Regions from separate parts of the Dactylosporangium sp. CS-033363 genome, predicted to be linked through region 2. Evidence: riboswitches for the same ligand, from Rfam matches in the RefSeq annotation. Region 2 holds a riboswitch; the other holds the start of a gene.

Region 1 (14,781 bases), 790 kb from region 2:
ATCTGCTCGCGGATCGGGGCGGTCCAGAGGCCGCGGGACTTGAGCTCCCGTACCAGATAGGTGTTGATCTGCAGGAACTCGCCGGACATGGTCTCGCGCTTGAACAGGTTGGAGACCTGCGGCTCGATGCACTCGTAGCAGCCCGCGATCGACGCGATCGTCGCCGTCGGGGCGATCGCGATCAGCAGCGAGTTGCGCAGGCCGGTCGCCGCGATCCGGGTGCGCAGCGCCGGCCAGCGCTGACCCGAAGCCGCGGCCGGGACGGCGTTCCACAGGTCCGGGTGCAGCACGCCGCTGGCGGCGCGGGTCTCGGCGAACGCGGGGTGCGGGCCGAACCGCTCGGCCAGCTCCGCCGACGTCTCCAGCGCGGTCAGGAAGATCTCCTCCTGCACGCGCGTCGAGAGCTCCTGCGCGCCGGGCGAGTCGAACGGCAGGCCCAGCGTGAAGAACGCGTCCTGCAGGCCCATCAGCCCGAGGCCGACCGGGCGCCAGCGCGGGTTCGACGCCGCCGCCTGCTGGGACGGGTAGTAGTTGATGTCGATGACCCGGTCCAGGAAGACGACCGCGGTGCGGACCGTGGCGCGCAGCTTGTCCCAGTCGACGCCGGCCGCGGTCACGTGGGCGCCGAGGTTGATCGAGCCGAGGTTGCACACCGCGGTCTCGCCGTCGCTGTTGACCTCGACGATCTCGGTGCACAGGTTCGACAGGTGAATGGTGTTCCCCGGTGCGCCGGTCTGGTTGGACAGCGCGTTGGAGCGGTCCTTGAACGTCATCCAGCCGTTGCCGGTTTGCGCGAGGGTGCGCATCATCCGGCCGTACAAGTCGCGGGCCTTGACGGTGCGGACCGCCCGCTTCTCGGCGACGCGATAGGCGGCGTCGAATGCCTCGCCGAACAGGTCGGGCAGTTCCGGGGCGTCGGACGGGTCGACCAGCGACCATTCCTCGTCGGCCTCGACGCGGCGCATGAACTCGTCCGGAATCCAGTTCGCGAGGTTCAGGTTGTGCGTGCGGCGCGCCTCCTCGCCGGTGTTGTCGCGCAGCTCGAGGAACTCCTCGATGTCCGGGTGCCACGGCTCCAGATAGACGCACGCCGCTCCCTTGCGCCGCCCGCCCTGATTCACCGCGGCGACCCCGGCGTCCAGGGTCTTCAGAAAGGGCACGATGCCGTTCGATTTCCCGTTGGTACCGCGAATCAGCGCCCCCCGCCCCCGCACGCGCGACCACGAGATGCCGATCCCGCCGGAGAACTTCGACAGCTTGGCGACCTGGTGGTACCGCTCGTAAATGGAGTCCAGCTCGTCCTTCGGGGAGTCCACGAGGAAGCAGCTCGACATCTGGGTGTGCCGGGTGCCGGAGTTGAACAGCGTCGGCGAGCTCGGCAGGTACGCCAGCGACGACATCAGCCGGTAGAACCCGATCGCCTCGGCCGGCGTCTCGGACAGGCCGCAGGCGACGCGCAGCAGCCAGTACTGCGGCGTCTCCACCACCAGCCGCGACTCGGGATGGCGCAGCAGGTAGCGGTCCGCGACCGTGCGCAGCCCGAAGTACTCGAAGCGCAGGTCCCCCTGCGGGTCCACGGCATCGTCCAGTTTACGCGCGTTGCGGCCCACGAACGCGGCCGTGTCGTCGCCGATGAGCCCCTGCTGGTGCGCGTACGCGATGGACTGGCTGAAGCTCGCGACCCCCTGCCCGCGCACCTCCTTGTCGACGTACGCGGCGAGCAGCCGGGCCGCCAGCCGCGAGTACTGCGGCTCCTCCCCGATCAGCTCGGCCGCCGTCTGGATCGACAGCTTGTCCAGCTCGGCGGTGGTCGCGCCGTCGTACAGCCCGCTGATCGTGCGGGTCGCCACGCGCAGCGGGTCGACCTCGTCGAGGTCCCCGGCCCAGCGTTCGACCGCACGCACGATCTTGTTGACGTCCACCGCTTCGGCGTCGCCGTTGCGTTTCCGGACCTGCATCCGCGTTCCCTCTCCTCGTGCCCTCGACGGTTTCCGGCCGAAAAGACACGCGGAGACGCCACCGGTACCCCGCGGCGGCATGCGGCCAGGGCCCGGCACTCGGCGTCGGCCGTCCCGCGCGGCCTTCGACCGCCGCCCACCCTCATCGGTGCGCGGCGCGCTGGCAGGTCTTCGGACTCGTGGGCGCCGAGCGCATGCCTACTGGCCGTCGCTTCCCAGGCTTGATCGAGCCCAGTGCACATGACGGCTGTCGTTCCCACTGACCGCTGCGGGGCAGTCCCGGATTCGCACCGGGTTCCCTCTTGCCTCGGCCACCCTGGAAGAGTGGCCGAACCAGCTACGGTCACCACCATATATGGGTACCGCCACGAATGCACGCCACTATCCCTTGTGGCGTGTCGCGCAGATTTCAGCGCACGCGGCGGATGGAGCCGGACGGCGCCGGGGCGGCGGCGTCCGGGTGCAGGATCGCGGCGAGGGCCTCGACGCCATCGATCAGGCGGGGGCCGGGCCGCACCACGATGCCGTCGGCGTCGATGGCCCAGACCTGCGCGTCCGGGAACCGCGGGGCGACGAGCGCGGCCTGCTCGGCGGCCCCGTCCAGATGGAAGCCGCACGGCGTGACGACCACGACGTCGGGGTGCGCGCCGGTCAGCTCGGACCAGTCGACCTGCACCGACCGCGCGCCCGGGCGGGCCGCCACGGGCTCGCCACCGGCGGCGGTCACGAGGTCGGGGACCCAGTGCCCGGCGGTGAACGGCGGATCGACCCACTCGACGACCGCCACCCGCGGCCGGGCGCGCCCCGAGACCCGCTCGGCGACGGCGTCGAGCCGGGACCGGAGGTGGGCGACGACGGCGGCGGCCCGCTCCGGTACCCCGGCCCGCTCCCCCACCGTCGCGATCGTCCCCAGCACCTCGTCGAGCGTGTGCGGGTCGAGGGACAGCACGTCGGCGCGGCAGCCGAGGTGGTCGAGAGCGTCCTCGACGTGGCCGGACGGCAGGGCGCAGACGCGGCACAGGTCCTGGGTGAGGATGAGGTCGGGCGCGAGCGCGGCCAGGGCGCCGGCGTGCAGCGTGTAGAGGTCCGCGCCGGCCGCGAACTGGTCGCGCACGTAGGCGTCGATCTCGCCCGGCCTCATCCCCTTGGTGTCACGCCCGCCCACCACGACGGTCTTCTCGGTCCGCGCGGCGGGCGGCTCGTCGCACTCGAACGTGACCCCGACGAGCCGCTCACCGAGGCCGAGGGCATAGACGATCTCGGTGGCCGACGGCAGCAACGACACCAGGCGCATACCCCCGACCCTATGCCGCGCCCGCCCGCAGCGATTCCAGTCCCGGGCCTCGCAGCTGATCCAGAGCGGCGAGGCGGCCGCAGACCAGGAGGAGCAGCGCGCTCATCGGGCCCTCGATCGCCGGGCCGTTGCCGAACTGCCAGGCGGTGTCGTCGGCCAGCAGGGAGTACCGGAGCAGGGTCTTTTTGATGGGAAACGGGCGCGGCCAGTGCATCGTCATCATGCGCGTCGCGGCGGCCGCGGCGGCGTCGGGGGGCATCGGCAGGTCGCGGCCGAGGGGGATGGCGATGTCCTGGCCGTGCACGAGCATGTCGGTCAGGGTCTCGTACGGGGTGACGCCGGTCTGCGCGCGCCGCGAGCCGATCGAGGCGCGAATCAGGGCGACCAGGCCGGCGTCGTCGACCTCGGCGGTCCGGGCCACGGCCATGTCGTGGATGCCGCGGTCGAGGTTGCCCTTGGCCCGGACCAGGAGGGGCGTGCGGGCCAGCAGGTCGCGCACGGTCAGCTGCTGCAGGGTGAGGTGGGCGGCCACCTCGCGGACGGTCCACTGTGTACAGAGTGAGGGGTGCGACCACTCGTCGGGCGTGAGCGACGCGAGCAGGTCGGCGACCGCCGCGCGTTGCTCGTCGACGGCCGGCCACCAGGAGAACTTCATCGCGGTACCTCCAGAGCGAGGACGAGCGCGCGCAGGCGGGCCGTCGGGTCGAAGGCGGGATCCGGCATGGCGAGCTGGTGCAGCACCAGCCCGGTCCAGTAGTTCATGATCAGCGAGGCGTCGCGGTCGGGGTCGGCCGAGCCGCTCGCGCGGACCCAGTGGGTGGCCCAGGCGTTCACGCGGGCGCCGGTCTCCAGCAGCTGGGCGCGCAGTTCGGGGCGGATGGCGGCCTCGAGGAGGATCGCGTACCGCGCCAGGGTCAGCGACCGCTGCGGCCCCGTGCTCAGCTTCGCGAACCGGCTGAGCACCTCGGCCAGCTCGGACGGGCTCTCCGGCACCACCACGGTGGCGATGCGCTCCCAGTTGGCCTGCTCGCGCTCGGCGAAGCGCCGCACGACCGCGTCGATGAGCGCCTCGCGGGTGCGGAACAGGTTGGACGCCGAGCCGACCGGCAGCCCGGCCCCGGCGTCGACGGCCCGGTGGGTGAGCGCCCGGATGCCGCCCGTGCCGATGACCTCGATCGCCGCGTCCAGCAACCGCTCCCGCCGGGTCCGCATGCGACCGAGACTACATCTGTAGTGCCGGGAACTACAGATGTAGTCTCGGGCCAAGTTGCCCGGGGAAGAGACCGATTACCGGCTTTCCGCCAGGTGACCGACTGTTATCCTCGCCGACCATGACAGCTGCGCGCCTGCGCCTCGGGATCGACTTCGGCACCTCCACCACGATCGCGATGCTGCAGCGCCCCGACGCGCGGGTGCAGCCGCTGCTGTTCGACGGCTCGCCGCTGCTGTCCTCCGCCGTCCTGCTCGGCCCCGACGGGCAGCTGCACACCGGCCGCGACGCCGCTCACCTGGCCCGCAGCGCCCCCGAGCGGATGGAGCCGAACCCGAAGCGCCGCATCGACGACACCGCGGTGCTGCTCGGCGCGGCCGAGGTCGGGGTGCGCGACCTGATCGTCGCGGTGCTCGGCCGGGTCGCCCGCGAGGCCGCGCGGGTCGCCGGGCCGGTCCAGGACGTGGTGCTCACCCACCCCGCGAACTGGGGCCAGAACCGCCGCGCGCTGCTCGTCGACGCCGCCCGCCACGCCGGGTTCGTGAACATCGAACTGGTGGGCGAGCCGACCGCCGCCGCCACGTACTTCGCGCACACCCGCGGCGCCGCGCTCCCGCTCGGGGCGTGCGTGCTCGTGTACGACCTCGGCGCCGGCACCTGCGACGTCACCCTGCTGCGGCGCACCCCGACCGGCTTCGAGCAGGTCGCCTCGGACGGCCTCAACGACGTCGGCGGCCTGGACGTGGACGCCGCGATCATCGGGTTCCTGCAGGCCACGTACGGCCAGCTGTGGACGGACCCGGCCACCCGCAGCCGGCTCTGGGACGACGTCCGCTCGGCCAAGGAGATGCTCTCCCGGGCCAGCGGCACCGTGGTCGGCATCCCCGCGCTCGGCCGCGAGGTGCCGCTGGGCCGCGAGCAGCTGGAGGGCCTCACCCGCCCGGTACTGCGCTCGACCGTCTCGATGACCCGCGCCCTGGTCAACGAGTCCGGCGTCGGCACCGCCGCGATCGCCGGGCTGTTCCTGGTCGGCGGCTCGAGCCGCATCCCGCTCGTGGCCACCATGCTGCACGAGGCCCTGGGCATCGCCCCGGTCGTCGCCGAACAGCCCGAACTGGTGGTGGCCGAGGGCTCCCTCTACGTCAACCGCACCCCGAACGCCGCCCCGGTCTCCGCGGTCCCGGCCTCGGGCGCGCCCTACCCGACCACCGGCGAGTTCACGGCGCCGGCCACCCCGGTGTCGTCACCCGTGTTCGCGGCCGCCCCGGTCTCCCCGGCCGCCGCCACCGGCCAGCCCCTGACCCCGCAACGCCCCTTCACCCCGGTCATGCCCCCGCCGCTACCGGCACCGGCGCCGAGGCGGCGCGGTCCGTCGCCGGCGGTCCTCATCGCGATGGTGCTCGCGGGTGTACTCCTCGTGGCCGGCACCGCCACCGCATACGTCTACGTCTTCGCCAAGGACCGGACCGGCGACCCGGGCCCGACCGGCCCGACCACACCCGCTGCCACCGCGGGTGCCCAGAAGGCGGGCGGCCCTGGGAAGTACGCGCTGGAGAAGTTGCCCGAGGACGAGTGCAAGGCCTCGGACGCGACCCAGTACTTCGACCTGTACGAGGGCGAGCTCGCCAAGCCGTACGCGTCCCGCTCGCCCAACTCGGTCGCGAACTCGACCAGCTGCCAGTACAGCCGTGTGCGCGCCCTGGGCGATTCGAAGCAGCAGCGCACGGCGAACATCTCGTTCCTCGTCTACGCGTACAACGACGTCTCCCTGGCCGAGAGCCAGCAGGCCACCGGCGAGGCCAACGCCAAGCTGGCCGGCCCGAACGCCCCGGTCACCGGCCTGGGCGAGGCGGCGATCGCCTGGGAGACCACGGGCACCGGCGGCACCCAGGACCAGGGGCAGCTGAAGCTGAACGTGGCCATGCGCGACAGCAACTTCCGGATCGACACGTACTTCGTCGCCATCCGCGGCGACGGCGCCGCCTGGAGCCAGCAGGAGAAGGACGACCTGCGCGAGCGGACCATCGCCGCCACGAAGGCGACGTTCGCCAAGACCGTGGCGGCCATGGCGAAATGAACCGTCGCCGCGCATTGCTGATCATGGCGGGCCTGCTGGCCGTCCTGGCCCTGTGCGCGGGCGGCGCGGTCGCGGCCGACCTGGTCCACTACGCGACGGGAACCCGCGGCACGATCACCGTGCGGGCCTGCACCGCGGCGTACGCGGGCCGCAGCCGCCACTACGACTGCACCGGCGAGTTCACGTCGGCCGACGGCTCGGTACACCGCGAGGCGACCTTCACCGAGACGTTCGCCGAGCCGCCGGGCGCCGCCCTCCCCGCCACCCTGGACGGCGACACGGTGCACGAGGTGAACCCGGCCGCCACCCTCACCGGCGTACTCGTCGCCGTCGCGGCACTGGCCGGCCTCGTCTTCCTGCTGCTGCGGCGGCGCGGCGAAAACCGGCACGGTGACGGCGGACATGGCGAAGGCCGGCCACCGCGACGGTGACCGGCCTCGAGCCAGGGGTAGCCCTTGGAAGTGCTAGTTGGCGGCGACGCCGTACTGGCCGCCCTCGCCGTGGAACTGGGTGCCCTCGGCGAACGCGGCGTCGAAGCGCTGCGACAGGGCGTCGAGCTCGGAGAACTCGGCGGAGTGCGAGGACTCGGAGCCCTCGGCGGCGAAGACGTGGTCGTCCTCGGACGCGTCGTGGCTGTAGTTGGTGTAGTTGTCGGCCTCGTAGTGCACCGCGGCCGGCTGGTCGTACTCGACGTGGTTGCCGGTCGAGAAGTCGGTCGACTCCTGCGCGTGGTGGTCGTTCTCGTACACGCCGAACTGCGACTGCGCGTCGTGCTCCGAGCCCTGGGCCTGGTGCAGCTGGTCGAGGGCGTCGTGCTCCTGGCCGGCCGAGTAGTGGCCGTAGTCCACGTCGCCGTGGCCGGAGTCGCCGCCGTCGTAGGTGTCGATGTCGCTCATCTTCGGTATCCCCCTGGGAAGTGGTTGTCGCTGGTGACACCACTAAAGTTACGGCGAACCCGGGACCGTCGAATCCCGGAAACGTGCCACCACCGGAGGGCGCGAACACTTTGCCGCCGATCGGCGAACAGGTGGTGTGAGGGAGCTGCTCCAGGACCGGTTCGCGGAGGTCTTCGACCGCCACTACGAGCACATCTACGCCTACGCCGCGCGGCGCCTCGGGCCGGATCTGGCCGAGGACGTGGCGTCGGAGACGTTCCTGGTCGCCTACGACCGGCGGGACGGGTTCGATGCGGCGCGCGGGGACGTGCGGCCGTGGCTGTACGGCATCGCCTCGAACCTGATCATGCGCCACTCGCGGGCCGAGGCGCGCCGGCTCAAGGCGTTCGCCCGCAGCGCCGAGCCCGACAGCGGGCCGGACGACACGGAGCTGGTGCCGGGACGGGTCGACGCCGGCGGGGCGCGCGGCCGGCTCGCCGCCGCCCTCAACCGCCTGTCGCTGGCCGACCGCGACGTGCTGCTGCTCGTCGCGTGGGCCGGCCTGAACCAGCAGGAGGCGGCCGCGGCCCTGGGCATCCCGCCCGGCACCGCGCGCTCCCGCCTGCACCGCGCCCGCCAGGAGATGCGCAAGGCCCTGGAACTCGACTCGGAGGTGGCTCAGTGATGGATGAGATGACGGCACTGCGGGAGGCGTTCGGGCCCGATCCCGCGCCCCGGCCGCACGCGCGCGACGGGGCCCGCGCGGCCCTGATGCGGCACATGGAGGACAAGCCGGTTGCGGTGGCGCCTCGTACGGTACACAAGCGATGGGCCTTCCGGGTCGCCCTCACGGCGGCTGCGGCGGCCGCGGCGGTCATCGGCGTCGTCGCGGTGGAGAACCTCGGCACGGTCGACGACAGCGGCAAGGGCTACTCGACCGTCGGGCTGCCGTTCCCCAAGCCCGCCAGCGCGGCCGAGGTGCTGACCAACGCGGCCTGGGCGGCCACCCACAAGCCGTGGGCCGACCCGCGGCCGGACCAGTTCATGTACAACGAGGCGCAGGAGCTGCGCAACGACGCCGCGTTCGAGCGCGAGCACCCCAACGACCCGATCCGGCCCGGCAGCACGCGGGTGATCACCAGCCAGAACTGGAAGCGCATCGACGCCAAGGTGATGGCCACGAACGAGAGCGGCAAGCTGGAGGTGTACGAGCAGGGCGGCAACGTCAGCTGGAGCCAGCTCGACTACGCCCAGCTCGAGAAGCTCGACACGCCGGACAAGGTACTCGCCTGGGACAAGGCCCCGAAGAACTTCGGCGTCGACCTGGACCGGCTGCTCGGCCAGTACGTGCTGCCGCCCAAGGTGGAGGCGGCCTTCTACGGCGCGCTCGCGAAGGGCGACGGGGTGCGGCTCAACCCGGACGCGGTGAACCTCGACGGGCGCCCGGCGATCGGCCTCGGCCGGGTCGAGCAGGGGTTCCTGGCCCAGGAGCTGCTGTTCGACCCGGCCACCTACCGGCTGATCGGCGAGCGCGAGGTCGCCATCGCCGAGCGGCACGTCACCGACGAGCGCGGCAACGACGACTACACCCGGGTCGGCGACCTGTTCCGCCAGGTGATCTACACCAAGGCGGTCATCGTGGACAAGGTCGGCGACACACAGTAGATGCACGGACAGTGCCGAATGCCCGGCCGACGGCGTATCGTCGGCCGGCATGGTGCTCAAGGTGGACGTGCCGCAGGAGCTCATCAGCGGCGGCGTCGATGAGGGGTACGGCCCGGTGGCCGACGCGTTCCGCCGGAACTTCGCCGAGCGGGGCGAGATCGGGGCGGCCTGCGCCGTCTACCGCGACGGGCAGAAGGTCGTCGACCTGTGGGGCGGCTACCGCGACGGCCGCCGCCGCGAGCCGTGGCGCGAGGACACGCTCGTCACCGTGTTCTCGACGACCAAGGGCGTGTCCGGGCTCGCGATCGCCGTCGCGCACGCCCGCGGCTGGATCGCGCACGACGAGCCGGTCGCGACCTACTGGCCCGAGTTCGCGGCCGGCGGAAAAGCAGCGGTGACGGTACGCCAGCTGCTCGCCCACCAGGCCGGCCTGCCCGCCATCGACCGGCCGCTGAGCGTGTCCGACCTCGCCGACCTGGACGTGGTCGCGGCGGCCCTCGCGGCGCAACGGCCCGCCTGGGCGCCCGGGACCCGGCACGGCTATCACGCCATCTCGCTCGGCTGGTACGAGGGCGAGCTGCTGCGGCGGGTCGATCCTGCCCACCGTACCCTCGGACGCTTCTTCGCCGAGGAGATCGCCGGACCGCTCGGCGCCGAGTTCCACATCGGCGTCCCCGACGCCGTCGACCCGGAGCGGATCGCGACCGTCCACGGCTTCAAGCCGGCCGAGCTGCTGCTGCACATGGGCACGATGCCGCGCGGGTTCGTGCTCGGCTTCCTCAACCCGCGCAGCGTCACGGCCCGTTCGTTCGCCAATCCCAAGGTCCTCAGCGAGACCGGCAACTACAACCTGCCGGAGGTGCGGCGCCTCGAACTGCCCGCCGCGAACGGCACCGGCGAGGCCCGCGCGATCGCCCGCGTCTACGGCGACGCCGCGACCGGCGGGACGGCCCTGGGGCTGACCGCGGCAACCCTCGACGCGCTGATCCAGCCGGCCCAGCCCCCCACCGGCGGTCTCGATGATGTCGTACTGCGCGTGCCCACCCAGTTCTCGCTCGGCTACGTGAAGCCGTTCCCCGCCTTCCGCTTCGGCGCCGCCGGGGATCGCGCGTTCGGCACGCCGGGCGCCGGCGGCTCGTTCGGCTTCGCGGACCCGGAGACCGGCGTCGGCTTCGCGTACGCGATGAACCGCGCCGGCTTCCACCTCTGGGACGACCCCCGCGAGCTGGCGCTGCGCGAGGCGCTGTTCCGCACCGTGCTGGGCGAGCGGAGCCAGCGCCCGTAGTTTCAGGACTCGCGCTCGACCCGGGCGCCGATCGCGGCGAGACGCGAGGTCTCGTCGCGGCGGCGGACCCACCACACGCCGAGGAGGAACACCAGCAGCGGCAGCAGGACCAGCGCGGCCCACTGCCCGAACACGAGCGGGATCACGTGACCCCGCTGCATGGTGGACACCGCCCAGCCGTTGAACGTGAGGTTGACGAGTTCGAGCATGGTGACCACCGGCGCCGCGGCCACGAGCAGGCGGCGGCGGATCGGGCCGGGCAGCCGTGCGAGCGCGACGGCGAACGCGATCGCGGCCGCGACGATGCCGCCGAGCATCAGCCACAGCACGGCGGGGCCGGTGGCCTCGACCGCGAAGGAGCCGCCGGCCGCGCCGATGAGGTCGGACAGGTAGAGCGCGCTGTAGCTGCCGCCGTCGTACCCGCGCATGAGGATGCCCGAGCCGGCGATCACCCCGAGGGCGCCCATGAACAGCGGCGCACCGAGCAGGACGGCGAGGCGCCGGCGCCCGGCGACCGCCCACGGGCTGCGGGGGCCGGCGGCGGTGAGGGCGAGGGCTGCGACGAGCGCGGCGACGAACCACCACAGGGCGTACACCACCGGCACCGGGTCGGCGGTGAACTGCCGCACCATGGGCACGACCTCGGTGAGGAACGCGACCCAGCCGAGCCAGACCGCGACCCGGTGCAGCCCGGCGAACGCGGCCACGGTGACCAGGCCCCAGGCGGCGATCTGGATGAGCAGCGTGGAGCCGGAGAACATCGTGAGCCGCAGCGCCTTCGTCGCGCTCAGCACCAGGATGGCGAACGCGGCCAGGGGCCCGATGAGCGCGCAGGCGTCGGCCCAGCCGGGTCCCAGCAGGCCGCCGGTCGGGCGCTTGAACAGCCGCAGCCGCAGCGCGTGGAAGGCGATGTCGGCCGCGTCGCCGGGCCGGGGCCAGCGGCGCCGCTCCCCCGCGTCGGCCAGCATCGTGCCGAGCATGTCCTCGCCGTGCGCGCGGCGGAACGCGGCCGGGTACAGCCGCAGCAGCCGCTCGTAGCGCACCTCCAGCGGTGTCGTCACGCCACACCTCCGCCCGCGAGCAGCCCGCTGTTGCGCAGCCGGCGCCCGGCCGTGTTGGCGGCGGTGCGGCGGCGCTCGACCTCGCCGGCGAGCCGCTGCGCCCCGGCCGCCGTGAGCCGGTAGGTGCGCCGCAGCCGCGACTGCACCACCTCCTCGGCGGCGATCTCGATGAGCCCGTCCTCGACCAGTTCGGCGAGCACGGCGTAGAGGGTCCCGGGGCGCAGCCGCACGGCGCCGTCCGACTGCTGCTCGACGTCCTTCATGATCCCGTACCCGTGCGTGGGCTCGGCCGCGAGCGCCGACAGGATGTGGAAGGCCGACTCCTTGAGTGGCATGGTTCGAGCATATATCTAAGTTAGGTATATGCCTAGCTCGGGCGGTAGTGGGTGATGACGATCCGCCCGTCGACCACCCGCGAGCGCTCCATGTGCAGGTTGAGCCGCCGGCCCGGCTCGCGGAACAGCGGGCGGCCGCCGCCGAGCACCACCGGGTGTACCGCCACGTGGTACTCGTCGATCAGTCCGTGCTCCGTGAGCGCGGCGGCGAGCCCGGACCCGCCGGTGAGCAGGACGTCGGCGCCGGCCTCGGCCTTGAGCGCCCGGATCGCCCCGGGGAGGTCGTCGCCGATGACGCGGTCGGTCCACTCGTCGCCGGCGAAGGTGCGCGAGCAGACCACCTTCGGCGTGGCCCGCCAGAACGGCGCGAAGGCCTTGGTGTGCGATCCCTGGTCGAACTCCTCGGCGCGGGGCCAGAAGCCGACCATCATGTCCCAGACCGGCCGCCCGTACAGCAGCGTGCCGACGCGCTCGTCCAGCGCCTCGGAGTACGCGGACAGCTCCGGCCCCATGACCGGCCAGTCGAACTCGCCGTTCGGCCCGTCGATGAAGCCGTCGACCGACGCGTGCACCCAATAGATGAGGTTGCTCATGCCCTATTGTCGGAGCCGATCGCGGCCCCTCGACACGATCGCGCAGAATTTCTCCATGCCGCCGCCGCTGCTGTTCCTCGACGTCGACGGACCCCTCGTCCCGCTGGCCCACCGCGGGGCGGAGCCGCACCCGGCGGCCGAGGCCGCGGCCCGCCGCTACGGCAACCCGCTGCTGCTGCGCGCCGACCCCGGCGACGGCCCGCGCCTGCTCGGCCTCGGCTGCGACCTGGTGTGGGCGACCACCTGGGCCGAAGACGCCAACGAGGTCATCGCGCCGCTGCTCGGCCTGCCGGCGCTGCCGCTCGTGACGTTCTCCGACCGCGACTCCGACGGGCCGGAGCACTGGAAGACCCGGGACCTGGTGGCGTGGGCGGCCGGGCGGCCGTTCGTCTGGGTCGACGACGAGCTCACCGCGGCCGACCGCGCCTGGGTCGCCCGCCACCACCCGGCCCGGGCGCTGCTGCACCGCGTCGACGGCCGCGCGGGCCTCACCGCCGCCGACTTCGCGGCGATCCGGGACTGGGCGGCGGCCGGTTGAGTCACTCCGGGGCGAAGTGCGCCTTCGCGAAGGCGAGCGCCCCGGCCAGGTCCTCGTCGCTCGTACCCCACGCGGCCTGCACGACCGCGCCCCAGGCGTCGAGGCTGCCCGACGCGAACGCCTTGGCCTGCGGCGTGTCCTGCCACGTGGCCGGGTCGTAGTCCGCGCCCGACAGGTGCATGAACAGCCCGGCCAGGGCCAGGTCCCAGCCGCCCCCGATGCCGAGGGTGCCGCCCGGGCCGTACTGGGCGACCATCGCGTCCACGATCTCGGCCGGCGACGAGTGCTCCAGCTCGAGGTCGGTCCGATCGTCGCCGGACGGCGACAGGCGCAGCTCCACCTCGGTGTCCATGCCCTCGCCGAACGCCCAGGTGACGCGCAGCAGCGACGGTGGCGAGCAGCGCTGGATCTGGCCGCCCGCGTTGCCCTGCAGCTGGTACTTCCCGCCCAGCCGCAGGTCGCCCTCGACCGGCGCCAGCCAGCGGGCCAGCCGTTCGGGGTCGGTGCAGGCGTCCCAGACGTCGTCGACGGTCGCGTCGTACGTGCGGCGCAGCAGCAGCGACCGGCCCGAACCGCCGGTGGACAGCGGGGCGGTGCCGAGCTCGCGGTGGGTGGCGTTGATCTGGTTGACCAGGTCGATCACGGGTCCTCCTTGCGTTGGCGCCGGCCCCGGGCCAGCTCGGTGGCCAGGGCGTCCAGGCGCTGGGTCCAGAAGCCGCGGAACCGCTCCAGCCAGGCGTCGACCTGCTGGAGCGGGGTGGCGTCCACGGCGTACAGGCGGCGGGTGCCCTCCGCCCGCACCGTGGTGAAGCCGGCCTCGCGCAGCACCTTGAGGTGCTGGGAGACGGCCGGCTGGGAGATGCCGAACTCGGCCCGGACGGCCTCGCTGATCGCGCCGGCGGGCTGCTCACCGTCGGCGAGCAGCTCGAGAATCCGGCGGCGGACGGGGTCGCCGAGCACGTCGAACGCGTGCACGGACCGAGAATGTCACCGAGCGCTTATATAAGTCAAGACTGAAATAGCGCCGGTACGGTTCAATAGCGGGATGGACTGGCTCGTGGCGCTCGCCTTCACCGTCATCGTGATCACCGGCGTGTCCCTGCTGACCGGCCGGCGCGGCGAGGACCCGCAGACCACCCGCCGCCTGGTCGCGATCGAGCGCAAGCTGGACCTGATCATGGACCATCTCGGCATCGTCGAGCCGGAGCCGGAGGCGGACCCGATGGTGCTCGAGGAGCTGCGGCAGGGGCGGAAGATCCAGGCGATCAAGCGGTACCGTGAAATCACCGGCCTCGGCCTGAAGGACGCCAAGGACGAGGTCGAGGCGCTCGGCCGCCGCTACGGGCTGATGTGAGCCGATGATGTGGCCGGCCGCCCGCTGCCCCGTGCGCGACGAGGAACAGGTGTGGATCGAGCGGAACCTGGGCTGGCTGAGCGCCCAGTTCGGCCGGACCACGCTGTTCGGCCCGGTCCTCACCCCGAGCGACGCCGACTTCCCCGGGGTCTGGACCGGCGGCATGGACGAGATCGAGGTCCTGGTCGCGCGGCTCTGCACGCACATGGGCACCGACCGGTCCGCGATCGCCCTGGAGTTCGAGCACGCCGGGCCCGATCCCGGCCTGGCCGGGCACATCCCGCTGGACACGGTCGGCACGGGCGCGGCCGGGCACTACCACGAGCGCGACGGCCGCCCGGTGGTCACGATCCGCGAGGACCTGGTCGAGCGCCCGACGGCCCTGGTCGCCACGCTCGCCCACGAGCTGGGCCACGTGCGGCTGCTGGGCGAGCGGCGGGCCGACCCGGACGCGGTCGACTGCGAGCCGCTGACCGATCTGGCCACCGTCTTCTTCGGCCTGGGCCTGTTCGCCGCGAACGCCGCGCTGGACTACG
Region 2 (14,781 bases):
GGTTCGCGCCCGCCGCGACGACGCCGAGCGGGACCCCGCCGCCGTCAGTGACCACCGACCGTTTCCGGCCGCCTTTGCCCCGGCCGCCTTTGCCCCGGCCGCCTTTTGCCCCGGTCGACCGGTGACCGGCCCACGTGCGCGCCGCCCGCCACCGCCTTGGTGCTACACCCGTCCACGGCCAGATCGCTCAGCTGCAGCCCGATCATCCGGTCGAACGCGGCCAGGACCAGCGCATGCACGTGCCCGCCCAGGCCGGCCGACGCCCACGACCGCAGCCGGCGGCGGATCGTCGAGTCCGAGCAGCCCGGACCGGCGATCCGCTCGTAACCCGATCCGTGGACCAAGGCAGCGATGACGTGCTCGAACACCACCCGGTCCGGCACCCGCCGCCGGTGACAGCCCAGCGGATGCGTGGGATCGAACTCACCCCGGACGGGTAACAGCGCGGCGAACTCGATCCAGATCGGTTCCAGCAGCGATGATGGCAGCACGGGCACCGGCATCCCCAGGTCAGTCGCGGAGCGTAGAGAACTCCCACGATCGACCGATGCCTGTGCCCGTCCCCGTACCTACGTCCCGAACGCCCTGATTCCACCCTATTGACGGTCTCCCTAAGTCGCGACGCGCCAGCGCCCGACTTAACGTTTTCGCAGCTCAGCGCAGGTACGGGCGAGTCAGGGGCGGTGCCGGCTCGTTGAGTACAGGTGGCTGTCGGGGAACTCGGCCGCCGTGAGAACCGAGCCCACGATGATGACCGCGGTGCGCTTGATGCCGGCCGCCTTCACCTGGTCGGCGATGTCGGCCAGGGTGCCACGGAGGACCACCTCGTCCGGGCGGCTGGCGTAGGCGACCACCGCGGCCGGGCAATCCGCGCCGTAGTACGTGGCCAGCTCCGGGGCCAGCTCTTCGATCCGTTGCACTGCCAGGTGCAGCACCAAGGTGGACCGGCTCGCGGCCAGGGTTGCCAGGTCCTCGCGCGGCGGCATCGGGGTTGCCCGCGCGGCCGTCCGGGTCAGGACCACCGACTGGGCCACTCCGGGGACCGTCAGTTCGCGGCCCAAGGAGGCCGCCGCCGCGGCGAAGGCCGGTACGCCGGGGACGATCTCGTACGGGACGCCGGCCGTATCCAGGCGGCGGAGCTGCTCGGCCATGGCGCTGAAGACCGAGGGATCGCCGGAGTGCAGGCGGGCCACGTCCAGCCCCTGCTCGTGGGCGGCGACCAACTCGGCCACGATCTGGTCCAGGTCCAGGTTCGCGGTGTCGACCAGGCGGGCGCCTTCCGGGCAGTACGTCAGCAGCTCGACCGGGACCAGACTGCCCGCGTAAAGGCAGACCGGGGCGGCGGCGATGCGGTCGCGGCCGCGGACGGTGATGAGGTCGGGGGCGCCGGGGCCGGCGCCGATGAAGTACACGGTCATCGGTGCACCGTCCACTGGGTCACGGGGAGCATGGGGCGCCAGGCCAGGAAGCCGCCGACGGGGGCGGCTCGGTTGATCGCGATGCGGGTGAGCTCGCCGCCGTGCCGGCTCTGCAGGTCGGCCACGAGCCGCTCGGACTCGATGGTGACGGCGTTGGCGACCAGCCGGCCGCCGGGGCGCAGGGCGTTCCAGCAGGCGTCGAACACGCCGGGCGCGGTGAGGCCGCCGCCGATGAAGATGGCGTCGGGGCGGTCGGCGCGCTGGTGCAGGGCCTCGGGGGCGGCGCCGACGACGATTTCCAGGCCGGGCACGCCGAAGGTGCGCGCGTTGCGCTCGACCCGCTCGGCGCGCTCGGGGTCGCGCTCGAAGGCCACGGCGCGGCAGGCACGGTGGGCCCGCATCCACTCGATGCCGATGCTGCCGGAGCCGGCGCCGACGTCCCAGAGCAGCTCGCCGGGCCGCGGGGCGAGGACGGCGAGCGTGACCGCGCGGATCTCGCGCTTGGTGAGCTGGCCATCGCTATCGTACCGCGAATCCTCGACCCCACCCGCCACCGCGATCCCATCCCCGCCGCGACACTCGACCGCCACGACATTGAGCGGCCGGGCATCGGACGGATCGTGATGCATGCGCTCGCCGGCCGTCCCGAGGTCCTCGAGAATCGTGACGGCACTGTCGCCGAACCCGCTCTCGGCAAGGATCTGCGCAACTTCGAGCGGCGTCTGCTTCCCGGCGGAGAGTACGAGCACCCGCCGTCCATTGTGGAGGTGGCGCCGCAGCAGCCCGGTGTCGCGAACAACTTCAGTGTCCTCGACCGCCCACCCGAGCCGGGCGCAGGCCAGTGAAACCGACGACGGGAACGCCACGACGCGCACGTGCTCGGCGCCCAGCAACCGCACCAACGTGGTCCCGATCCCGTAGTGCATCGGGTCACCGCTGGCAAGCACGCACACCCGCCGGCCATGCTGCTCGGCCACGAGCCGCGGCAATGCAGGCACCAGCGGCGACGGCCAGGCGATGCGCTCAGCACCACCCACGGCGGGAGGCAGCAGTTCGAGCTGCCGCGGCCCGCCGAACACCACCTCGGCCTCGCGAAGAGCCGCAAGCCCGGCAGCGCTCAGCTCCCCATCAGCCCCGATACCCACCACAACGACATCAGGCGCAGCCGCCGCCACAGCGACAGTAGCGACCGCCGAGGACCGTTTCCCGACCAGCAGCACAGCGGCCGAAGACGAACCAGCGGCAAGTAAGGCGGCCGCCTCAGCGACACTCGGCGTGCCGAGCGCGGAGGTCACACGGGCGGACGGCGACGGAACAACCACTTCGTGCAGCGCCTCGGCCGCGAACGAGACGACACCACATCCTAACTCCGCCGCCACCGATTCCGCCAGCTCGCGCCGACCATCCACAGTAGACACACACGCGACGGAACCGAGCGCAGGCAACACTTCCCGCACCAACGCCAGCGCGTCCGCGGGTGAGGCCGACGACCGCGCCCCCAACCCCACTACGAGACGCACGACGCCACCAACCGCCGCGCGAACGAAGGCTGCCCCGCCCAGTGCAGGTGCAGATAGGAGGCATGCACGGACCCGGAGACGAACCCGTCCCGCCCGTCCCGCCACGCCCAGGCCGGCGAAGCACCGGAACCCGGCGTCACCCGGGTGCGATGGAACTCGTGCCCGGTAACCCGAGTCCCGGCCGGCGCCAGCACACTGTCCGACAGCGCAACGGCATCCCGGTAGCCCAGCGTCAGCGTCGGCGTCATCTCCGCGGAGGCATCCAGCACCCCGCACATCGGCAGCCCGTCAAGCGAGGAGCACAACCACAGCAACCCCGCACACTCGGCCGCGATCGCGCCCCCCGAGGCGGCCAGCGCGGCCACGGAGGCGCGGAGGCCGGCGTTGGCGGAGAGCTGCTCGGCGTACACCTCGGGAAAACCGCCCCCGACAACGAGCGCCCGCGCCCCGGAAGGCAGCCGCGAATCCCGCAGCGGATCCACTGTGGACACCCGAGCGCCCGCCGCCGTCAGCAGCTCGACGGTCTCGGCGTAGGAGAACGAGAACGCCGGGCCGCCCGCCACCGCGACCACCGGCTCCCCCGCGACCGGCTCGGCCACGGCCGGCGACCAGGGCACCGCGTCAAGCGGCGGCGCCGACCGGGCCACCGCCGCCACCGCGTCCAGGTCCACGCTCGCCGCGACCAGCGAGGCCAGCGCGGCAACCGAGGCGGCCGCCTCCGAGGAGCGCTCCACAACAGGCACCAGCCCGAGATGCCGCGAAGGCGCGGCGACGGCGTCGTGGCGGCGGAGGATGCCGAGCACCGGCGTACCGACCTCGGCACACGCGTCCCGCAGGATCTGCTCGTGCCGATCGGACCCGACCCGGTTGAGGATCGCCCCCGCGATGTGAATGCCGGGCCCGAACGACCGGAACCCGTGGATGAGCGCCGCCACCGACCGGGCCTGCGCCGTCGCGTCCACGACGAGGATCACCGGCGCCCCCAGCAGCCGGGCCACGTGCGCCGTCGACCCGAACTCGCCCGCCCCGGTGCGCCCGTCGTACAACCCCATGACGCCCTCGACGACGGCCAGGTCGGTGCCGGCCGAGCCGTGCGCGAACAGCGGCGCGATCAGCTCCTCCCCCACCAGGACCGGGTCGAGGTTGCGGCCCGGGCGGCCGGCGGCGAGCGCGTGGTACCCGGGGTCGATGTAGTCCGGCCCCACCTTGAACGGGGCCACCCGCAACCCGCGCGCGGCGAAGGCGGCGAGCAGGCCGGTGGCGACGGTCGTCTTGCCGTGGCCGGAGGCGGGTGCCGCGATGACGATCCGGGCTACCACTCGATGCCCTGCTGGCCTTTTCGCCCGGCGTCCATCGGGTGCTTGACCTTCGTCATGTCGGTGACCAGGTCGGCCAGCTCGACCAGGTCCGGGTGGGCGTCGCGGCCGGTGATGACCACGTGCTGGTTGCCGGGCCGCTCGCGCAGGGTCTCCACGACGTCGGCGATGTCCACCCAGCCCCACTTGATCGGGTACGTGAACTCGTCGAGCACGTAGAACCGGTACGCCTCCGCCTCCAGGTCGCGCTTGATCTGGGCCCAGCCCTCGGCCGCCTCGACGGCGTGGTCGCGCTCGGCGCCGGGCCGCTGGATCCAGGACCAGCCCTCGCCCATCTTGTGCCACACGACGCTGCCGCCCTTGCCGGTCTCCCCCAGGGCGCGCAGGGCGGCCTCCTCGCCGACCCTCCACTTCGGACTCTTCACGAACTGGAACACGGCGATCGGCCAGCCGGCGCTCCAGGCCCGCAGCGCCATGCCGAACGCCGCCGTGGATTTTCCCTTTCCCTGCCCCGTGTGTACGGCCAGCACGTGCTGCCGCCGCCGCTGGCGCGTGGTGAGCCCGTCGTCCGGGACGCTCTCGACTTTCCCCTGCGGCATTGTTCTCAGGCTCCCAGGCTGCTCAGCGGAATACAGGAGGCCTCGAGCGCGGCGGCGAGCCGGCGGGCCAGGTTCAGGCGGATCGGGCCGTTCTCGCAGTCGACGACGACCGCGGGCACCCCGGCCAGCAGCGGCACCACGCTCAGCGGGTCGGGCCCGCTGGTCGAGCGCCCGTCGGTGACCACCACGAGCAGCGGCCGGCGGCGGGCGTCGCGGCGGCGCTCGCCGTGCAGCACCCGCGCGGCCTGGCGCAGCCCCGCGGCCAGCGGCGTGCGGCCCCCGGTGCGCAGCTCGGCCAGGCGCACCACGCCGACCTCGTGGCTGGCGGTCGGCTCCAGCACCAGCGTGGCCTCGTGGCCGCGGAAGGAGACCATGCCGACCTTGTCCCGCCGCTGGTACGCGTCGCGCAGCAACGACAGCACGGCCGTCTTCACCACCGTCATCCGCTGCCGGGCGGCCATCGACCCGGAGGCGTCCACGACGAACAGGACCAGGTTCGCCTCGCGGCCGACCTTGACCGCCTCGCGCACGTCGCGGGCCTCGGCCCGGCGCACACCGCGCAGCGCGGCGGCCCGGATCGTGTCGGGCACGTGGATGCTGGTCAGCTTCCCGCCGATCGGCGCCCGCGAGCGCACCACCCGCCCGTGCCGCGACAGGGCGGGCGAGCGCCGTCCGGCGTGCGAGCCCGGCTGCCGGTTCGCCCGTCCACCGATGCTCAGCAGTTTCGGCTTGTACGGCACGCCGGCGAACGCCAAATGCCCGGGAGCGGCCACGGAACCCGGCGTGTCCGACATTTCCGATAAGTCAGACTCGCCCGAAGCTCCAGACCCAGCGTCGGACTTATCGGACTCAGGAGCGGACTCAGCACTTGGCTCAGCCGGCGGCCGCTGTTCGGGCGCAACGGGCGGCGTCCCCCCAGACGCACTCGGCCCCTGGCCGGATGAATCCGACATTTCCGAAATATCCGAAGGGCCGGGAGGAACCGGGTCTGGCTCGTCGTCCGGCGGAGGCGGCGGACCCTGAGGCGGATCGTCGTCGTCCGGCCCGGCCTCCTGCTCCAGCACCTCTTCCAGCCGGTCCCGGTCGGCCCCCGGCGGATCGAGCGGGTCCCGCCGCCGCCGGTGCGGCAGCGCCAGCCGCGCCGCGTCCCGCACGTCCTCCCTGGTCACCACCGACCGCCCGTGCCAGGCCGCCAGCGCCACCGCCGTCCGCGCGACGACGATGTCGGCCCGAAGCCCGTCAACACGGTACGCAAGACAGATCCGAGCGATCCGATCCAGCTCGGCGTCGGGAAGGGCCACCGCCCCCAGCCGGGACCGCGCCCCCACGATCCGCTCCGCGAGGGAGGCGTCCTCGGCCACGTAGCGCGCGGCGAACGCGGCCGGATCGGCCTCGTATGACAGCCGCCGCCGCACCACCTCGGCCCGCGGCGCGGCCTCCTGCGGCGCCGTCACCCCCACGACCAGCCCGAACCGGTCCACGAGCTGCGGCCGCGGCTCGCCCTCCTCCGGGTTCATGGTCCCGACCAGCAGGAACCGGGCCGCGTGCTTGACCGACACCCCGTCCCGCTCGACGTGCGCCCGCCCCATCGCCGCCGCGTCCAGCAGCAGGTCGACGAGGTGATCGGGCAGCAGGTTGACCTCGTCGACGTACAGCACGCCCCGGTGCGCCGCCGCCAGCAGCCCCGGCTCGTACGCCTTGACCCCGTCCCCCAGCGCCCGCTGCAGGTCCAGCGTGCCGACGACGCGGTCCTCGGTCGCCCCCACGGGCAGCTCGACCAGGGCGGAGCGGCGCACCTCGAAGCCGACGGTGACCGCCGGCGACTCCTCCAGCAGCTCGAACCCGGCGTCGCGGACCGGCAGCCCGTCGGCGGCGTCGAGCGTCGGCGCGGCGAGCAGCGTGCCGGCGGTGTGCGGGCCGTCCGGGCACTCGGGGTCGGGCGAAGCCGGGTCGCAGGCGAACCGGCAGCCGGCCACGACCGGCACCTCGGGCAGCAGCGCGGCCAGGGCCCGCACGACGGTGGACTTGGCGGTGCCCTTCTCGCCGCGGACGAGCACGCCCCCGATGGCCGGCGACACGGCGGTGAGCAGGAGCGCCAGGCGCAGGTCGGGCAGGCCGACGACGGCCGAGAACGGGTACGGCGGGGTCACGGGCACTCTTTCCCTTCGGCGGGTCCGCGCCCGCGAGGTGACGTCTGATCGGCGGCCGGAGTCTCCTGACTGCCGGATCGCCGCCGCCCCCCGACCTTCCGGCCGAGGCCGGCCGTGGTCCGTGCGCTGAGGGACGCCTCCCCGGTCACAGTGGCGGGACCGTCCCGGATTCGCACCGGGTTCCTCCACATACCGCTCCGCAATCGTGTCCCACCGGCACCGGAACGTCAACGTGGCGCGGTGTGACCCTCACAATCCGCAGGCGGCGGCCGATGGGACGGGTATGCGGCGCGTGGTGGACCCGGCCGCCCAGGCGGTGCTGTGCGTGCTCCTCGTGGCGATCGCGATGATCGCCGCCACGCCGCTGCGCCTGCCCGGCCTCGCCCCGGAGACCCACGTCGCCCCGCCCGGCACCCGGGCGATGTGGCTGTGGCGGCATGAGGAGCCGCAGCCGGTCGTCGACTGGGCCGCCGCGAACGGGGTGCGCGCACTGTTCGCCTACTACGACCCGAAGGCCGGCACCACCGACCTCGAGCGGCTCAAGGCGCTGTGCGACGAGGCCGGGATCGTGCTCGACGCGCTCGGCGGGGAGCCGTCCTGGACGACCGATCACGCGACCGCGCTCGCCTGGGCCCGGGGCGCCGCGGCGACGGGCCTTTTCCACGGGTTGCACCTGGACGTGGAGCCCTACCTGCTTCCGGCTTGGAACGACGACCAGGCTTCTCTGGTACCGGACTATCTCGCGCTTCTGGATCAGACGATCGCGGCGACCGAGCTTCCGCTCGAGCTGGATGTGCCGTTCTGGCTGCCCACCGTGCCCGTCTCCGGCGGCGGGAACCTCGCCGACGCCGTCCTGGCCCGGGTCGCCGGCGTCACGGTGATGAGCTACCGCAACACCGCCACCGGCGACAACTCGATCGTCGGGGTCGCCGCCGACCTGCTGAACCGGGCCGCCTCGCTGGCCAAGCCGGTCCGGCTGGGCGCCGAGACGCAGGCCCTGGGCGACTGCGCGTACTGCAGCTTCCACGGCGACACCGCCACCCAGCTGCAGCAGACCCTGAGCGCCGTCGACACCGCCGCCCAGCGCTATCCGGCGTTCGCGGGAATCGCGGTGCACCAGTACGACTCCTGGATAGCGCTCACCGGCTAGCTCAAGCCGCCCGTTCCGCCGCCGATCAGCTCGTCGACACCAGTCATCTTGGGAAGGACCCCATCCGATGCGCCGTTCAGCCTCCATCGCCCTCGCCTGCGCCGCCGGTGCGGCCGCCATCCTCCCCGCGGCGGCCCCGGCCTCCGCCGCGACGACCGACCTCGGGCTGGTCATCCCGGTGCTCGCGCCGATGCTGCCGGGCCAGACGGGCTGGGTCGGCACGATGTGGGCGGCCACGGACGACATCTGCAACGTGAAGATCACGGCGAGCGGCACCGGCGTCACGGTGAAGTACCCGACCAACACCGCCACCTACAGCTCGCTGTCGAAGGGCGACTCGCTGAACCAGGGCCAGGTGGACTACGCCGCGTTCCAGGTCTCGATGACCTCGAACACGCTGCTCGCGCTGGTCCCGCTGACGCTGAACTACTCGTACACGGTGAAGGCCGACGGGGCGACCTCCTGCACCGGTACCGCGAAGACCGGCTCGACCACGGCGACCCTGCCGGTCGTGGCGGCGACCGGCGACGCCGTGGTGCAGAAGACGACCCTGGTGACCGTGCCCAAGGCCACCCCGGTCTGGCAGCAGATCGTCTTCCAGTCCCGCAAGGCCGGCGTGGACAACCTGCAGATCTCGGTCTCGGGCGGCCCCTCGGGGCTCGTCGTGTCGTACCCGGCCGACCGCACCTACACCCAGCTCAACAAGGGCGCGGGCCTGGCCGTCGGCACCGACGACTACGCCGCGGTCAAGTTCGACGCGACCAACGTCGCCGCCGGCACCTACAAGCTCACGGTCAAGCTCTCCTACGGCACCACGACCGACTCGAACGACCTGACGCTCGTCGTCGCGTAACGGCCCCGGGCCGGCCGGATCTCACCCTGAGACTCCGGCCGGCCCGCCGTCATTTCCACAGAGAGGTGGGAACTTCGTGATCCGCTCCCGTGCCCTGCTCGCCGCGGCCGCCCTGGCCCTCGCGGCGGGCCTTTCCGCGTGCGGCAAGTCCTCCGACAACGCCGAGGACAACACCACGCAGCAGATGACGGCCCCGAAGACCACGGCATCGGCGCCGCTGACCGCGGACCGCCGCGAGACCATCTTCCTCGACGCCACCGCGGCGCACCTGTGCTCGGTGCAGTCGCAGGTGTACACCGATCCGTCGGCGATGGCCTCCGCGTACGCGTCGCGCCCGATCTACACCGATCTCAGCACCGACCAGGTGGAGGCATTCCAGCAGCGGGTCATCAGCGACGCCGCCTTCGCCGACCGGCTCACGCAGCGGATTCAGGCCACCTGCGGTACCGCCAAATAGCGCGCGGAAATGAGAGCCCGGCGGCAACGGGGGAGCCGCCGGGCCTGCTCAGTTATATGTGTATCGAGAATGTTCTCGAGGTAGGCGGTGCGAGGGCCTCGACCTTTGCCGTGGCCCTTTCAAGTGGCGCTGACACCATGATGCGCGACGACACTTGGCAGAGACTTGGCAGCCACTTGCGCCGATGTGTCACCCAGCCGACACGCGCCCGGCAAGACCGCTAGAGCATCGCTTCCAGGTTGATCCGCTCGGCCGCGGCGGCGCGGACCTCGAGGGTCTCCAGCGGGTCGTCGCGCAGGTAGGCGAGGCGGCGCTCCAGCTTCTCGTCCAGCGGCACCTGGCGCACGGAGATCAGGCGCACGTCCGCCTCGCAGTCCCACAGGCCTTCGGTCAGCGCGCCCGCGCACGCGTCCGGTTCCAGGGCCAGGCGGGCGCGCAGGTAGGCGGCCCGCTCGTACGAGTGCGGGCTGAACCACAGCGACCGGATCCGCGGCAGCGCCTGCACGGCCGCGTCCCCGCCCACCCGGGCCAGGCCGTCGACCAGGCGGTCGTAGCCGCACAGGTCGTCCTCGCGCTTGTCCAGCCAGTCGAGGCCGGCCAGCAGGGCGGGCCCGTCGGACTCGTCGCCGCGCTCGGCCAGCACGCACAGCGCCGGCCAGTACTCCCCCGAGCCCGGATCGCCCGCCGCCCGCCGCGCCGCGGGCAGGGAGTCCAGGACCGGCTGGGCGGCGCAGTCGTCGTAGAGGTCGGCGGCGGACAGCAGCTCGCCGAGGCCGCGCAGCGGTTCCGGGCCGTGCGCCGCGGCCTCGCGGATGCGCTCGTCGCGGACGGCCCACTCGCCCCACGGGGCGCCGGGCGGCAGGTGCAGGGCGCGGCCGGCGCTGGTGAGCCGGTCGGCGGCCACCGGCAGCAGGTCGTCCCACCAGTTCGCGGGCCACGCGGCGGCGATGGTGCCGAGGGCCTCGCGCCAGTAGTGGCCGATCTGGACGTACCGGCGAAGGCTTTCGACCATGTCGTCGTGGCCGGACCGGCCGAGGGCCTCGGCGACCCGCAGCACGTGCGTGAACTCGCCGGTCTCGTCGGTCGCGGCGAACAGCCGGGCCACGATCGGGCCGATCGGCAGCTCGAGGTCGCGGACCAGGCGGGCGAGGTAGACGGCGCGGTCGTCGAGCGGGAGCCAGCGGTGGTCGCGGCGGATGCACGCGTACACCAGCTCCGGCGCGGCCGGGTCCTGTCTGGCCCGCACCGCGCCCCGGCCGAGGCCGCGCTGCAGCGCGCCGGCCCGGGTCCGGGTGGGCAGGTAGTGCCAGTCGTCGTCGAGGCTCATGGCGACCCAGTCTGCGTCGGTTCTTCGCGGATTGCCGCCCATTTCCGGCGGTTTAACTGCTTGACAACGGACACGTAAACGAAACGGCGCCGGTCAGCGGGGATCCCGCCGACCGGCGTCGTGAGCGCAATCTCACCGCCCCGAGGGGCCGCCGTCACGCGCTGGCTTCGTCGATCTCGTTGTTGTTCGTCAGACCGGAGCCGAGGAAGTTCTCGAACCGGGACGTGATGCTCTCCAGGCCGGAGGAGATCGACGCCGCGCCGAAGCCCGACTCGCCGAAGCCCGCGTTCGCCTCACCGAAGCCGGCGTCGGTGCCGTCGGCCGCGCCGAAGCCCGCGTCGCCCACGCTCTCCTGGCCGTAGGCCATGAGGGTGTGGTCCTCCTCGACCTCGGTGTGCTCGTAGTGCGTGTACTCGGTGATCTCGTAGTGGTTGCCCGCGGCGTCCGTGTACTCGATGTGCTTGAGGTTCTCGAACTCCTCGTGCTCGAAGCTGCGGTGGTCCTGCTCGAGGATGCCGTACTGCGACTGGTGGTCCAGCTCGGCGCCGTGGCCCTCGTGCACGGCCTCCAGGGAGCTGTGCTCCTGGCCCGCGTCGAAGTCGCCGTACTCGCTCATGGGGGTGGATCCTCTCGGTTTGCGTGAAGGGTGCGCTCAGGTACTGCATTCAAGGTACGGGCCACCGCCGCACCTCAAATCCCGGAAACGTGCCACGCGGAATGGGCCAAAAGGGCTCAATAGCCGATCACTGGTGCACCCGTGTGACTCACCTGCACCAGGTGCGTCACGCATTCGCTGCCCTCCAGGCGGTGCAGCAGGAAGCCGGTGGGCTCCGCGACGAACCCGACCGGGCGGTCCGGGCGCATGCCGAGGTCGACCTGACGGTACGTGCTGGGCGCCACGCTGAGGATCGTCCCGGCGAACCCGGCGGTCACGACCCGGTGCAGGTGCCCGGCGAGCACCCGGACGATGTGCGGGTGGCGGCGCACCACCTCGGCCAGCTCCGGCCCGTCGACGAGCCGGATGGCGTCCATGCCGGGGATGCCGACCCGCATCGGCGGGTGGTGCAGGCAGACGAAGGTCGGGGTGCCGCCGTGCCGGCCGAGGGTCTGGTCGAGCCACTCCAGCTGCTGGGGGCCCAGGATGCCGGCGTCGCCCAGCGCGGGTTCGAGGGAGTCGAGCACGACGACGTTGAAGCCGCTGTGCTCGGCGATGCGGTTGGTCCGCTCCAGGCCGAACGCCGCCTGGAGCGCGGCCCTGCCGTCGTGATTGCCCGGTACCAGATGGATCGGCACCGGAAAACCCTCGATCAGCTCCTTGAGCACCTCGTACTCCCCCGCCCGGCCGTGGTCGACGAGGTCGCCGGTGATGATCACGCAGTCGGGGCGCGGCTCCAGCGCGAGCACGCGGGTCAGGGCCCGGTAGAGCCCCATGGCCGGCTCCGCGGAGAGGGCGCCGGTGGTGATGTGCGGATCACTGAGGTGCGCGACGAGCGGCATGCTTTGGTTTATAACAGCGAAATGGGCCGGCACCAGGGGGTGCGCCGGCCCATTTCGGGTCTTGTCGGTTACCTGTTCGCGCCGACCGGCTCGTCCTCCGCCTTCTTGGCCGACAGGTCGAGCGTGCTGCGCAGCATCGCCGGCTTCATGAACAGGGCCGCGATCACGCCCACCACCGCGATGGCCGCGGAGATGAGGAAGATGTGGCCGGTCGCGTCGCCGTACGCGGCCCGCACGATGTGCTGGAACGCGGGCGGCAGGGCGGCGAGGTTCAGGTTGCTGGTCTCGCCGCCGGCCGGGGCCGGCACGCCCGCCGCCGCCAGCGAGTCGGTGATGTTGCTGGTGACCCGGCGGGCCAGGACCGCGCCGAGGACCGACACGCCGATGGTGCCGCCGAGCGAGCGGAAGAACGCGACGGTCGCACTGGCGGCGCCGATGTCCTTCAGCTGTACCGTGTTCTGCACCGCCAGCACCAGGTTCTGCATCGACATGCCGACCCCGACGCCGACCAGCAGCATGCCCACGCTCACGTAGACCAGCGAGGTCTCGTGGTCGATGGTGGCCAGCAGCCCGAAGCCCGCGACCAGCACGATCGTGCCCGCGATGATGTACGGCTTGATCTTCCCGGTGCGGGTGATCAGCTGGCCGACCACGATCGAGGAGATCAGCACGCCGGCCATGAGCGGGATGGTCAGCAGGCCCGCCTCGGTCGGGGTGTAGCCGCGGCCGATCTGGAAGTACTGGCCGAGGAAGACGGCGCCGCCGAACATCGCCATGCCGACCGCGAGGCTCGCGAGGATCGACAGGGCCGTGGTGCGCTCCTTGACGATCGAGAGCGGCACGACCGGCTCGGCCGCGCGCGACTCGACCCACACGGCGAGCGCGAGCAGCACCACGCCGGCGCCGACCATGACCGCGGTCTGCCAGGACGCCCAGGCGAACGACCCGTCGACGAACGACACCCAGATCAGCAGCACGCTGACCCCGGCCGCGATGAGCGAGGCACCCGCGTAGTCGATCTTCACGTTGTCCCGGCGGATGGTGACCAGGTGCAGGGTCTTCTGCAGCACGATGAGCGCGATCACGGCCACCGGCACGCCGACGAAGAAGCACCAGCGCCAGCCCAGCCAGTCGGTGTCGACGATGACGCCGCCGAGCAGCGGGCCGCCCACGGTCGCGACCGCCATGACGCCGCCGAGGTACCCGTTGTAGCGCCCCCGCTCGCGCGGCGGGATCATCGCGGCGATGACCACCTGCACGAGCGCCTGCAGGCCGCCGACGCCGATGCCCTGGAAGGCGCGGGCGGCGATGAGCTCCCCGGCGCTCTGCGAGATGCCGGCGAGCATCGAGCCCACCACGTAGATCAGGATCGAGATCTGGACCAGGACCTTCTTGCTGTACAGGTCGGCCAGCTTGCCCCAGATCGGGGTGGTCGCGGTCGCCGCCAGCAGCGTGGCCGTGACGACCCACGTGTACTGCGTCTGCGTACCGTTGAGCGCACCAATGATCTTCGGCAGCGCCGTCGAGACGATCGTCGAGCTGACCATCGCGACGAACAGCGCGAGCAGGAGGCCGCTGAGCGCCTCCAGCACTTGCCGATGGGTCATCGGCTCCTCGGTCTGGGTGGGATGACTCATCGTGTTGCCTCCAGGGTCGTGCTCTGTGCTGTGGTGGGATCGGTGGCGGCCAGGGACTGCGCGAAGCGGCGCAGCAGGCCGGCCAGAAGTTCGGTGTCCGCGGGGGTCCAGTCCCGCAGGGTGGCGGCGAGCATCGCGGCGTACCACTCGTCGGCCTTCTTGAGCGCTTCGGTTCCGTCATCGGTGAGCTCGAGGAAGCAGGCCCGCCCGTCGCGCGGGTCCGCGACCCGCCGCACGAGCCCGTCCTGCACCAGCGAGCTGACCGCCCGGCTGGTCGTCGACTGATCGAGCGCACAGGCCGCGGCCAGGTCCTTGAGGTGCAGCTTCTCGTGCCGCCGAATCACGGCGAGCATGCCGCTGACGGCCGGTGCGTGCTCCTGATGCTGCTGCTTGAGGAGCCGCACGACCTTCATCAGCTCGCGCACGCCATCCCGCAGCGCCTCGACGTGCTCCACCGACCCTCCCGAATACTTGCCTGATACAAGCATCCAAAAAACTTGCCCAATGCGCAAGTTTGCTCAGTGAGAACTAGGTAACATCGGCCGCGTGGGAACAGCAGGCCTGCGGGAACGCAAGAAACAAGCCACCCGGACGGCCCTGCACGAGGCCGCCGTGACCTTGTCGATCGCGCACGGCCTGGACAGGGTGACCATCGAAGCCATCGCGGACGCCGCCGAGGTCTCCCGCCGCACGTTCTCGAACTACTTCGCGAGCAAGGAAGAGGCGCTGCTGTACGGCGACCAGCAGCGCGTCCTACGCCTGGTCGAGACCGTCCGGGAGCGCCCGCGCTCAGAGGCCCCGTGGGCGGCCCTGACGGCGGCGGCGCTGGACTTCCAACAGGCCCTCGGCGCGCGTGA

The links. Region 2 has a riboswitch for cobalamin ahead of ACQPZ4_RS12610 (VWA domain-containing protein). Riboswitches for the same ligand answer to the same signal wherever they lie in the genome.
Region 1: linked by a shared signal. The riboswitch ahead of ACQPZ4_RS16320 (ribonucleoside-diphosphate reductase subunit alpha) and the one ahead of ACQPZ4_RS12610 (VWA domain-containing protein) in region 2 are both predicted to bind cobalamin.

Annotation. Positions count from the first base shown of each region.
Region 1 covers NZ_CP192032.1:3,507,105-3,521,885, reverse strand. Annotated here, with positions in the region: gene ACQPZ4_RS16320 (ribonucleoside-diphosphate reductase subunit alpha) at 1-2,039, opposite strand, end outside; cobalamin riboswitch at 2,104-2,311, opposite strand; gene ACQPZ4_RS16315 (ABC transporter substrate-binding protein) at 2,368-3,252, opposite strand; gene ACQPZ4_RS16310 (maleylpyruvate isomerase family mycothiol-dependent enzyme) at 3,263-3,907, opposite strand; gene ACQPZ4_RS16305 (TetR/AcrR family transcriptional regulator) at 3,904-4,464, opposite strand; gene ACQPZ4_RS16300 (Hsp70 family protein) at 4,584-6,539, shown strand; gene ACQPZ4_RS16295 (hypothetical protein) at 6,536-6,970, shown strand; gene ACQPZ4_RS16290 (hypothetical protein) at 7,004-7,435, opposite strand; gene ACQPZ4_RS16285 (RNA polymerase sigma factor) at 7,572-8,099, shown strand; gene ACQPZ4_RS16280 (hypothetical protein) at 8,099-9,079, shown strand; gene ACQPZ4_RS16275 (serine hydrolase domain-containing protein) at 9,129-10,364, shown strand; gene ACQPZ4_RS16270 (hypothetical protein) at 10,367-11,425, opposite strand; gene ACQPZ4_RS16265 (PadR family transcriptional regulator) at 11,422-11,760, opposite strand; gene ACQPZ4_RS16260 (dihydrofolate reductase family protein) at 11,793-12,353, opposite strand; gene ACQPZ4_RS16255 (HAD domain-containing protein) at 12,409-12,891, shown strand; gene ACQPZ4_RS16250 (SRPBCC family protein) at 12,893-13,534, opposite strand; gene ACQPZ4_RS16245 (ArsR/SmtB family transcription factor) at 13,531-13,866, opposite strand; gene ACQPZ4_RS16240 (ribosomal protein L7/L12) at 13,937-14,245, shown strand; gene ACQPZ4_RS16235 (hypothetical protein) at 14,250-14,781, shown strand, end outside.
Region 2 covers NZ_CP192032.1:2,721,410-2,736,190, reverse strand. Annotated here, with positions in the region: partial or broken gene ACQPZ4_RS12635 (IS5 family transposase) at 1-497, opposite strand, end outside; gene cobM (precorrin-4 C(11)-methyltransferase) at 675-1,418, opposite strand; gene cbiE (precorrin-6y C5,15-methyltransferase (decarboxylating) subunit CbiE) at 1,415-2,875, opposite strand; gene ACQPZ4_RS12620 (cobyrinate a,c-diamide synthase) at 2,926-4,257, opposite strand; gene cobO (cob(I)yrinic acid a,c-diamide adenosyltransferase) at 4,251-4,853, opposite strand; gene ACQPZ4_RS12610 (VWA domain-containing protein) at 4,859-7,003, opposite strand; cobalamin riboswitch at 7,063-7,188, opposite strand; gene ACQPZ4_RS12605 (hypothetical protein) at 7,287-8,153, shown strand; gene ACQPZ4_RS12600 (hypothetical protein) at 8,221-9,006, shown strand; gene ACQPZ4_RS12595 (hypothetical protein) at 9,083-9,463, shown strand; gene ACQPZ4_RS12590 (hypothetical protein) at 9,684-10,790, opposite strand; gene ACQPZ4_RS12585 (hypothetical protein) at 10,945-11,406, opposite strand; gene ACQPZ4_RS12580 (phosphodiesterase) at 11,523-12,287, opposite strand; gene ACQPZ4_RS12575 (MDR family MFS transporter) at 12,356-13,924, opposite strand; gene ACQPZ4_RS12570 (MarR family winged helix-turn-helix transcriptional regulator) at 13,921-14,379, opposite strand; gene ACQPZ4_RS12565 (TetR/AcrR family transcriptional regulator) at 14,471-14,781, shown strand, end outside.